Regions from separate parts of the Anaeromassilibacillus sp. Marseille-P3371 genome, predicted to be linked through region 1. Evidence: riboswitches for the same ligand, from Rfam matches in the RefSeq annotation. Region 1 holds a riboswitch; the other holds the start of a gene.
What was found. A riboswitch is a leader RNA that binds a small molecule or an ion and turns the genes downstream of it on or off. The one in region 1 is predicted to bind FMN.
Positions count from the first base shown of each region.

Region 2: linked by a shared signal. The riboswitch ahead of B9Y59_RS09020 (ECF transporter S component) and the one ahead of B9Y59_RS08350 (ECF transporter S component) in region 1 are both predicted to bind FMN.

Region 1 is NZ_LT835157.1:2,045,798-2,051,749, reverse strand. It holds gene B9Y59_RS08360 (S-ribosylhomocysteine lyase) at 1-393, shown strand, start outside; gene B9Y59_RS08355 (CapA family protein) at 604-1,926, shown strand; FMN riboswitch at 1,967-2,097, shown strand; gene B9Y59_RS08350 (ECF transporter S component) at 2,177-2,746, shown strand; SAM riboswitch class I at 2,830-2,927, shown strand; gene metK (methionine adenosyltransferase) at 3,052-4,236, shown strand; gene B9Y59_RS08340 (hypothetical protein) at 4,305-4,643, shown strand; gene recD2 (SF1B family DNA helicase RecD2) at 4,797-5,952, shown strand, end outside.
Region 2 is NZ_LT835157.1:2,176,181-2,182,132, forward strand. It holds gene B9Y59_RS08995 (GNAT family N-acetyltransferase) at 1-308, shown strand, start outside; gene B9Y59_RS09000 (LysM peptidoglycan-binding domain-containing protein) at 388-714, opposite strand; gene B9Y59_RS09005 (hypothetical protein) at 1,030-1,296, shown strand; gene B9Y59_RS09010 (hypothetical protein) at 1,403-1,639, shown strand; gene B9Y59_RS09015 (hypothetical protein) at 1,940-2,359, opposite strand; FMN riboswitch at 2,735-2,850, shown strand; gene B9Y59_RS09020 (ECF transporter S component) at 2,954-3,598, shown strand; gene B9Y59_RS09025 (riboflavin kinase) at 3,601-4,302, shown strand; gene B9Y59_RS09030 (C40 family peptidase) at 4,826-5,503, opposite strand; gene B9Y59_RS09035 (UDP-N-acetylmuramoyl-tripeptide--D-alanyl-D-alanine ligase) at 5,806-5,952, opposite strand, start outside.

The sequences.
Region 1 (5,952 bases):
ATCGACGGCGATGTCAAGACATATGACATCCGGATGCGCCGGCCAAACACACCGCCCTATATCGAGAACGGAGCGCTACACACATTGGAGCATCTGTTTGCAACCTTTGCCCGCAATTCAGAATGGAAAGATCATGTCATCTATTTTGGGCCAATGGGCTGCCGGACCGGATGCTATTTTTTGCTCCGCGACATGGAAGAGGCGGACGCGGTACGCCTGGTTCGTTCGATTTTCCAGCAGATTGCCCAATATGATGGAGAGGTTCCAGGAGCGACTGCCAAGGAATGTGGGAACTATTTGGAACATGATCTGGAAGGTGCGAAGAAGGAAGCACAAGAATTCTTGACCATCATAGAAGGCTGGGATGAGCGAAAGCTGGTTTATCCGGAGTAATCTTTTTGGGACTTTGCCGGAATATATGGAAGATTGCTAAAGCCGCTGTGGTTATTGTTCTACAGCGGCCTTTTCTGTCAGAATCCGTCCTACGGTTTTCATAGCTCCATACGGCTTTTTGTTGTATAATCTTTGTATAAAGACCTATGGGGCAAAAGGAGCCCTGCTTTACAATAGAAGTGGAAGAGTTATGTGGATGGAGGAACGGATATGAGGAAGGCAAGACATTACCAAAAAAGGCCTCGCGTAAAACCTGTGCGTTTAGAGACAGTCATCCTGCGCATATCGACCGCTGGTTTCGCTGTGATGTTGTGCACCGCGATGTTGCTTCTCATGCCTGCGGCAGGACGGATGGAACATATGGAACCGGTTCCGCAGATGGGTTCCTCGCAAGGGGAAGCGAAAGAGAAACCATCCGTGCCGGAGTGGGGGGCACAGCCCTCGCCTTCCTTGGACAAGCCCTCGGACAGTGCACCCTCGTCAGAGCCAGAGATAGCCTCCATCACCATCCTGGGAGTGGGTGACAACCTAATTCACGATGGCATTTATAAGCAAGCTAGCCGTCGCACAGGTGGAACCGGATACGATTTTTCCCCAGTATATGCGCGGGTAGCACCGTATATCGAGCAGGCAGACATCGCCATTATCAATCAGGAAACACCTTTAGCAGGAGCTGTTCGACCGCTCTCCGGGTATCCTCGCTTCAATTCGCCGACGCAGTTGGGGGATGAATTGGTACGGGTTGGCTTCGATGTCGTCAATCATGCGAATAATCATATCTTGGATCAAGGAGAAGAGGGTCTGCGCGCTACGCTGGATTATTGGGACACCAAGAAAGTGGCTGTGATTGGAGCATACCGAAGCGATAAAGATTTGGAAAACATCCGGATTGTAGAGCGCAATGGGATTACAACTGCGCATATCGGCGTAACAGAGATGACAAATGGCCTATATCTACCAAAGGACTCCCCTTACCATGTCCTTTTGACCAGCGAGACGGAAGAACTGGAGCATCTTGTGCAAAAGGCGGATTCTATGGCGGACATTGTAGTGGTGTCTGCACATTGGGGGGAAGAGTATACACATGTTCCAACGAAGAAACAGGAGGAACTCGCGCAAAACCTGGTGGACTGGGGGGCCGATGTGGTGATCGGTAACCACGCCCATACGTTACAACCCGTCGTGATGCTGAAACGTGCGTCGGACGGAGCGCAATGTCCAGTGGCTTATGCCCTGGGAAATTTTGTGTCCGCGCAGGACCGCGCCTTGAGCATGGTGGGTGGGATGCTCAAAGTAACCGTGGAAAAGAATCTGGAAAGTGGAGAAACGGCGGTATCCGATGTCGATTTTGTCCCCATAGTTACCCATTATGGGGCGAATTTCCGGGATATAACGATTTATCCCCTTTCGCAGTATTCCGCTGCGTTGGCAGAACAACACGGGGTTCGGCAATATGATTCCATTTTTAGCCTCTCGTACATAGAGCAGATGGTCGCGCAGAACATTCCGGAAAAATATGTTTCTGTGGATTGACAGGCGTTGGGGAGAGTGTTATACTATTAACAAATTTAAGAGCTGTCTTCGGGGCGGGGTGCAATTCCCCACCGGCGGTAATGCGGCGTTTAGCCGACAAGCCCGCGAGCGAAAGCTGATTTTGGTGTGATCCCAAAGCCGACGGTATAGTCCGGATGGAAGAAGAACCGCGCATCATGCGTATTGGGGCCCCGTGGCATTTGCTGCGGGGCTTTTTTCGTAGACAGCCGGACAAAAAGGAGAGGTTTCTATGAAAACAAACACCAAAGACAACGTAGTCCGCATGGCGCAGATGGGAATGCTCGCTGCAATTGCAATCGTTCTTGTGACCATCACACAGTTTCCGATTATTCCTGCTGCTCCGTTTATGAAATACGATATGGCGGACGTGCCGATTTTGCTGGGGACTTTGCTATTTGGTACCCTTCCCGGTTTGGTGATCCTAGTGGTTGTTTCTCTGATTCAAGCGTTTCTATTGGGAGGCGACGGATGGATTGGCCTTGTGATGCATGTTGTCGCATCCGGTGCGCTGGTGGTCCTGGTGGGACAATTCAGCCGTTGGCACAACAAATTCCGTGAAACGGTCGTCGGAATGGTCCTTGGAACGTTGGCCATGACCGCTCTGATGATTCCGTTGAATCTTGTACTCACCAGTTATTTTCAGGGGGTTCCCATGCAGGCGGTTGTGGATATGATCCTTCCGGTCATCATACCCTTTAATCTCATTAAGGCGTCTGCCAACTGTGTGATTACTGCGGTAGTCTTTAAAGCGCTACAACCTTTTATTCGCCGTCATAAGGAACTCGTTGGGCAGCCCTAACAGAAATTTGTAAGAATTTTTCTTATTTTGTCCCTTTACAGGGAAAGCAACTCGTGCTATAATATATCTGTTAACAGAATATGTCCTTATCAAGAGTGACGGAGGGAACAGGCCCTGTGATGTCCGGCAACCTGCTATGCAGCAAGGTGCTAATTCCTGCGGGTAAGCCGAAAGATGAGGTTGCTTTATAGACCGCTCGGTTTTCCGAGCGGTTTTTCTATGACCTGAAATCTTGAAGTAGGAGGCGGCTGCTTCCAAGGATATGGACAAGAATGGTAATTTTCAAACAGGAGGATTTATAAGACATGGCAAAATACTTTTTTACATCCGAATCGGTGACAGAGGGACATCCCGATAAGCTCTGCGACCAGATTTCTGACGCTGTATTGGATGCAATTTTGGAGCAGGACCCCCATGCACATGTAGCTTGCGAGGTGACAGCGACCACCGGAATGCTGCATATCATGGGAGAAATCTCTACGGAGTGCTATGTGGACATCGCATCCATCGCCCGGAATGTGGCCATCGATGTCGGCTACAGCAACAATAAATATGGATTTGATGGGAACACCTGTGGTGTCATTACATCGATTGATATGCAGTCGCCCGACATTGCAATGGGCGTAAATAAGTCCTACGAAGCGCAAAACGGTGCAACCGACGCCTTGGATAGCATTGGCGCCGGAGATCAGGGAATGATGTTCGGATTTGCCTGCGACGAGACCCCCGAGCTAATGCCTTTGGCGATTTCCTTGGCGCATAAGGTTTCTAAAAAATTGAGCGAAGTGCGTAAAAGCCGTGAGCTCGCTTACCTGCGTCCTGACGGAAAATCACAAGTTACTGTGGAATATCAGGATGGCGTTCCGGTGCGTGTGGATACCGTCGTAGTTTCCACCCAGCATAGTCCGGATGTTACTTTGGAACAGATTCGCGCTGATGTAGTGGAACACGTCATTAAGGCTGCGATCCCGGAAAGGTGGCTGGATGAGCGTACAAAGTTTTATGTCAATCCGACGGGGCGTTTTGTCGTAGGAGGCCCTGCGGGAGATACCGGCTTGACAGGGCGGAAGATCATCGTGGATTCCTATGGCGGGTATGGACGCCATGGCGGCGGTGCGTTTTCCGGCAAAGACCCGACCAAAGTGGATCGTTCTGGCGCTTATGCTGCTCGCTACGTTGCGAAAAACATCGTTGCTGCAGGTTTGGCGAAGAAATGCGAAGTCCAGCTTGCTTATGCGATCGGTGTAGCGCGGCCTGTTTCCATCGCAGTGGATACCTTTGGGACGTCTGCGTATACCAGTGAAGAGTTGGAAAATGCGGTGCGCAAGGTATTTGACCTGCGGCCAGCCGCCATCATTCAGAATTTTGACCTCTGCCGTCCGATCTATCGTCAGATTTCCAATTATGGTCATATGGGACGAGAGGAACTGAATTTGCCATGGGAGCAGCGGGATCAGGTGGAAGCGCTCAAGGCGGTACTGCGCGCTTAATGGTACGATTTTAGAAAAAATATGAGCGGAAATCACCTTATCACATAAACTGTGATGAGGTGATTTTTATGTGGGGCATGTTTCTAAAGACCATCCTGATCCTGCTGGCGATTGTAGGATTGACCGAAATCTTCCGTCTGTTGTCCTTCCGTTTTCTGCGAACCCGCAACCGTGGAACGCTGTACTGGGTGATTTCCTTCAGTGGCCACGATGAAGAGGCAGAACTTGCACTGAAAAATGCATTGGAGCATCTGCGTTGGCTGGACAGTACGCAAGAAAAATGGGTGCTGTGTGTCGATCGTGGGATGGATGAAGAGACGCGAAAAGTTTGCCGGATCATCAGCAGTGAAAATTTGGATGTTCACATCTGTAAACCGGAGGAACTGGCAGAAATCCTGGAACAATAGTTTGCAAATACATACAAAATCGTCTATACTAAAAGCGTAGCTTCCCGGGGCCGGGATGGGAAAACCCGTCCAGGAGCCCGGCGGGAAGTCGATCGCAGGGGAAGCAGGTATCTATTAAGAATCGACAAAACCCGACATGCGGGAGGAACCGAAATGTACGAAGAAACTCTTCTGGAGATGACCGGCTCTGTGGAGCGGGTTGTCTTTCGGAACGAAAAAAATGGATATACGGTCTTGGAACTCAACAATGGGCAGGAGCTGGTCACCGTGGTAGGGACGATCCCTTGGGTGAGCGCTGGCGAAGAGCTTCGGGTGATAGGCACTTGGAGCAGCCACCCAAGTTTTGGAACGCAGTTTAAAGTGGAAGCCTTTGAGCGTTCCAAGCCAGCCACTGCAGTGGCGATGTTGAAGTATTTATCTTCTGGCGCGATCAAAGGGATAGGAGCGGCGACAGCCGCTCGGATTGTTGACACCTTTGGGGATCATACGCTGCAAATTTTGGAACAGGAGCCGGAGCGCTTGAGCGCGATCAAGGGGATTACACGGGAGAAAGCGCGCAAGATCGGAGAGGAGTTCCAGCGTGTACATGGTATCCGAGAGATGATGCTCAGCCTTAGCCAGTATGGGATTTCGCCGGAGGAGGCTGTTCGTATTTGGAAACAATTCGGTCCCCAAGCGGTCGAATGTGTGCAGGAAAATCCCTATTGCCTGTGTGGGGAGGGATTGAATATCGGATTTAGCCGTGTGGACGATATTGCCGCTTCTTTAGAGCGGCCACAGGATGACATTTGCCGCTTGCGTGCAGGGGTGGTCTATGTCTTAAAACACAATATCGGAAATGGGCACACCTGCCTGCCTGCGGAAAAGCTCCTTGCCGCTGCAGCCGGGATGCTCGGCGTGGAGGTATCGCTCACGCAGGAGGCGTTAGAACAACTGAAGCAGGATGGCTCTGTCGTTGCACAACGGTTTAACGGAAGAGAATTCCTTTTCACCCCCAAGCTACACCGCTCTGAAGTCTATGCGGCAGCACGTATCGGGATGCTTTTACGGTACCCTGCACAATCCATTGTGGGAATCGATCATTATATTGCTGTATTGGAACAGGAACTTTCCATCCGTTATGCAGAGATGCAAAAGCAAGCCATTCGCAAAGCGCTATCCCAGGGAATGCTCATTCTGACCGGCGGTCCTGGTACTGGCAAGACGACAACCCTCAACGCGATTATTCAGATTTTGGAACGTAAGGGAGAAAAGGTACTCCTAGCCGCGCCAACAGGCCGTGCTGCCAAACGAATGTCGGACTTGACCG
Region 2 (5,952 bases), 130 kb from region 1:
TTCGCGGAGATGGGATTGGTTCTCAATGTCTCAAAGAATTTTGTAATCAAAGAGACCGCGTGATCTTAGAAATCGATCCGCCTGTCGATGACATATCCATTCGTAGAAAGGGATTTTACGAGCGTTTGGGATTTCATTACGATGGATATTTCTACATGCATCCTTCCTATCAAAAGGGATGCACTCCTCATCAGCTTCTGATTATGAGCTGGCCCAAATCCATCACGGAGGAAGAATACCGTGCCTTTTCCGGTGATTTATGGGGAACGGTCATGCAATACAGCCAAAATCCCAATCCTGTCTCATAACAAATCCATTAAGAGGAAGGACAAAATCCCCGTCCGCACGCTTGCAAGTTGTGGGACGGGGATTTTTATGTCCAGACGTTTACGGACGAATCCGCAAACGTTGCCCTGGATAGATCAGATCCGGCACTGCGATGTCATTGAGCCACATCAGGCGTTGTACGGTCGTTCCATATTTCTCTGCGATTCTAGATAGCGTATCGCCGGGACGTACTACATACCATTTTGGTACGCTTGTGTTCGTATTGGTATCCGGTACGAAGATCCTTAGTTTTTGACCTGGGTAAAGCACATCCGTGTCAACAAGGCCATTATATCGGGCAATATCATTGACCGTCGTGCCAAAGTTTTTGGCAATATTCCAAAGAGTATCGCCCTCTCTCACTGTATAAACAACGATGGCTGGCATTGAAGCTCTCTCCTTTACTAAAAGTTAATAAAATACGCCAATCCATCTTATGTACCATACGGACAAGAAGTGCATCCTTCCCTCCTTTTCCTTTTCATTTTCCTACAGCAAATACACAAAAAAGTGGCACGTTTGAACGCTTACGCATATTTTATGCAAATGGATCGAAAGAGCTCTTTTGTGAGCATATCTCTTCATACTACACAATTCCTTTACCAATTTTTTACAGGATTTTAAATATTGCACAAAGAATTAGGCTTGCAATTATGCAACATGTATGATATAATCCTTTATGTAAACTACAAGGAGGGAAACATGAAACTATACGACATTAGCGTGGGTGAATTTGTGAACCTGCTTGAACATGCAAAAGGGAACATTTATTTGGTTACGGAAGAGGGTGTTTCCTTTGGGTTGAACAGCAAGCTGGCACAGCTTTATGGTATTAAGATGCTGCTCGAAGACTCAAATGACAACAAGGTTTCTCCAGAGATTATCGTAGAAGACAAGGAGGACCAGGAGATGTTTCTTCGCTATTGGATGTCCCGGTGCGCCAGAGTAAGCGGCTGGACATCGAAATAATAGCAGAGGAGTCCTAAGGATTCTTGTCTATCATTTACATTGTATTTCAGTAGTTTACATGGTATAATATACCTAAATCCTAAAAAATTAATTGGAGGGAATAATTATGAAATTATATGACATCGATATTCAGAAACTTCTTGATCTTCTTGATAAAGCACAGGGAAATGTCTATCTGGTAACAGAGGATGGCAATACCCTCAATCTTAAGAGTAAGCTGTGCCAGCTATACGGTGTACGCGCTCTTCTGGATGGCGCAAAAAGCTCTAAGGTTTCGGCTGAGTTGAAAGTGGAAAACCCGGAAGACGAATCCATGTTCCTGAACTATATGATTGGCAACTAACAAGCTTTCACCCAAAAATGATTCGTGCCGCTGCAACTTTTAAAGTTGCAGCGGCACTTTTTTGACCCTCTAGAGACAACCAAGGACCGTCCGGGGAAGGACGGTCCCATCGTTGGTTGTATTGGTAAAAAACTCATGTAGGCAAATGATACGGAATTGCTTCCGTCGAAAAGTAAAACCCGCTTTCCGGCCGCCAATTCTTACCGAACAGCGGCCAGAAAGACAAAATCCATCCATCAATTGCGCGGAAATTGTAATTGGATGATTGGGTCCAAACTGTAGCGACAAAAGAACGCGTTATTAAACCGTCTCTGTCTCGCTATAAGTAGTCACCGTCTCAGATCCGTTGAAGACTGCAGTTACCTTCACGCGATAGGTTCCCGAAGAAACCGATTTTTCCTCCGAGATATAGATATAATCGCTGGATTCGGTGTCGGTCCAAGTCTTTACAGTGGACCAGCTGCTGCCGCTCTTCTTCTGAAGAGTAACTGTCAGCTTAATCTTGGACACATTGGATTTTCCCTGTGCTTCTGCATCTACATAGGCGGTTTTGCCGCTGATGGACAAAAATGCCTCTACACGGTCCGCATAAGTATAGCGCGGCTGAATCTCAATCGCACTAACCTGATTTGCCGGAACTTCTGTTGCGGCCATTGCGTTGGCGCCTACGCCAAACATCATACAAAATGCACAAAGGACAGCTGCGAATTTCTTAAACATGGGGAATTCCTCCTTTAATATTGATACATCTATTAACAACGACAGGAAAACCCCAAAGTGGACAATAACTTTCACTTTTTTTCAAATTTTATTGAAATTTTTATAATACAGATGTACTGTTTTCAAAAAGACTATACAGAGTGGCTTGCCGATGCAGCTCTCAGACCGTCAGTTTCTCCATGAAATTCAAAACAAAATATTTCGTATGTCTATAAAACAAAACTGCATCCCTTTTTGTCTACAACAAATATGGGACCGATCTGTTGACAATCTACAACTACAAAAGCTTCAGATTTCCGAAATGTTTCCGAAATTCACTTTGGTCATTGTCAAACAAGGTGTTTCGTAGTATGCTAATCTAGACAACTGAATCGAAAATGTCTTCGGGGCAGGGTGAAATTCCCGATTGGCGGTAAAGTCCGCGAGCGTAAAACGCATGATTTGGTGTGATTCCAAAACCAACAGTATAGTCTGGATGAAAGAAGATTCCATCAGCTGTAGCAACACGTTGTGACGTTTTGCGGTTTGCTGCGCTTATTAGCACCTGAAAGGCATCTCTTTTCGGTGCTAATTTTTTTGCGGAGGGAACAACAGATGGAAAGCAAAACAAAAAGAATTACAACAATTGCAATGCTATGCGCGATTTCCTACGTGGTCATGGCCGTTGGGCGTGTACCAGTCGTATTGTTTCTCAAGTATGATCCTAAAGACGCCATCATCGCACTGGGAGGCTTAATTTGGGGACCATTGACCTCTTGTATCGTTACCATAATTGTTTCTCTTATGGAGATGATTACAGTCAGCGACACAGGCCTCCTGGGGTGTGTCATGAATGTTTTATCTTCATGCGCTTTTGCTTGTACTGCCGCGGCAATCTATAAGAAAAAGCATACGTTGTCCGGTGCGGTCCTTGGGTTAGCAGCGGGATGTGTAACCATGGTTACAGTGATGATGGTTTGGAATTATCTGGTCACTCCTCTTTATATGGGGTACCCTAGGGAAGCCGTCGTCGAATTATTAATTCCGGCGTTTCTCCCTTTCAATTTGTTAAAATCCGGACTCAATGCTGGAATTACATTTTTACTGTATAAGCCGGTCATCACTGCCTTGCGAAAAGGTGGGTATATCTCCATGTCGGAAAAGCAAAGTCAGGGCAAACCTACCGGCCTAATCCTGTTGGCTGTTGTGGTCATCATCACTTGTATTCTGTTTATCCTATCCATGAACGGGGTGATATAAGGATGGAAGAACAACGAAAAAGGGAGCCTAAACCTATTTGTACCATATCAGGCACGGTCATTCACGGACGAGGAATTGGGAAATGGATAGGAGCCCCTACTGCAAATTTAAAACTGGAAAATAGATGTAACTTGCCAGAATCCGGGGTATATATAGCACAAATTCTATGGAACGCCAAACGATACTACGGGATTACTCATATTGGGAAACGCCCCACGGTGGACAACCAAACGGATATTTCCATCGAAACACACATCTTAAATTTCGATGGGGATCTATACGGCCAAAAGATAGATGTGCAATTATACCAGCGTCTTCGCGGCATACAAAAGTTCGATGATTTTTCAAGGTTATCTGAACAAATCAAACAGGATTGTCTTTTCGCACAGAGTTTCTGGGAAATTCAGCAAGATGCTATTTCGTTTACTATGGATGCCAAAACTCATGATGTAATCATCGACAACCAGAGCATTTATTTATCTGTAAAGGAATTCGATGTCTTATATCTCCTGTATTCCCATCCGAAAGCCGCATTTACAAAAGCCCAGATTTATGAATCTGTTTGGCATGAACCGGGCAATTATCGCTGCCATGCTGTAGAAAACACGGTGTTTCAAATTAGGAAACGTCTCGAACCATATGCAAAAGGGCACGACTTTATAAAAACAATTGTCGGATATGGATACCGTTACCACGAATTCTAAAAAGATTATCCCACACCATGTATTTCATATGAGCAAACATGTTCCTTGTCCTTAAACGCGCCAAGCCTTGCGAATTCTAATTTTATAGGTATTAAAATTTGGGGATCGTATTGGCTTAGGTTTTATGCAACGGTGCTGTGCTTTTCTTTTCATTGCACGGCACCGTTTCTTTTCAACATTGGATCTTTTCTTTATGTGTACGATTCGACATTGGTAGTCAAAAATACCGTTCTTTTACTGTCTTTCTTTGCTTCTGACACTTTTAAAGAATCAAAAAACTAGGAATCTTTTCCCTGCTGCAACCGATAGGGCCCGATTCTCATTCAATCGTTTGACGATTCCCAATGCATAAGAGAACAAAATTTCTACCAGATTTCGGTAGGTCTTTCACAGAATAAAACCGAACCACCAAAAACAATTCTGGTAAAATGGTTATTAACTACTTCCTCTTACCCCGTTATACAAATAGAATCCCCTGCAAAGAGAAAATCTCTCCTTGCAGGGGAATGATGTCCTTTTACATTCAAGCAGTATATGGCTTTTGTTCCACAATCTTACCATCCGCGCCAAATGTATAGGAAACGCCATCAATAATTCGAATGGTATTGATAACATACTGACCGTCTTCGTAATAGTACTTGTCCCCGTCATATGTAGCCCAACCAGTCGTCGGATATGTAATCTGGGGCAATTTAAACCATTTCGTCCACTTGATATTCTTTCGTCCAAATACTTCTTCGTACTTCATATCCTCGCCAGAACTCCGATTGTCAATCGCCATGTTGTTGCCAACATAAACGCCCACATGGCCTGGCTGATAGAGAATCAAACCATGAATTCGTGGAAGGGACGATGGGTCGTTATAGTCAATGTTTCCAGAAACTTCTGCACTCTGCAACATAGCACCGGAGCTTCCTGCGACTGACATGGAACCTGGATTCGGATTCTTTCCCTCTCCCTGCCACCAAAGATAGGATTTGATCAAACCGGAACAATCACTTGCTCGTTTATTCCCCACAAACTGTCCGTAGCAGCCACTGCGGTACTTCCAACCATTCTTGTACGCCAGCAGCACATGATCTGCCAACCCTACACCGGTCTTTTCCTCCGCAGCTTTTGCTGCAACGCTATGACCAAAAGACACTGTAATGGTCAAAGCTGCAAACAGCAGGGTAAAGAAAAGCAAAAATTTCCGATTCAATGGAAACCCCTCCAATTTTTTACTGTCTCCCGTGGAAACAGCTTGTCCTTTTTATTCAAATATGTAACAATCTTTACATACAAATTACAATCTGTAACAAATTGGTTACAGTATAGCACACATAGCATTACATAGCAACCCTTTTTACGAAAAAAATTACAAATTGTAACCAGTGAAGCTTATAAAATCAAAATAATCGCACAAAAACCGTGCGCAAACAGAGAAAAACCCCAGCTGTTTGCGCACGGTTTTTTTAAATTATAACAAGTTTGTAATTTTTATGTTCCCTCTCGCAAAAGGACTTAACCGATGTACCCGAGAATTTTTTTGACAATTTCATCCGTATGCATGCCGCGGGACCCCTTTACCAACACAATATCCCCCCTGCGGAGAATGCTCTTTAGCACCTCAGCGGCCTCCTCATTGGCATGACACACATGGCAAGGAAT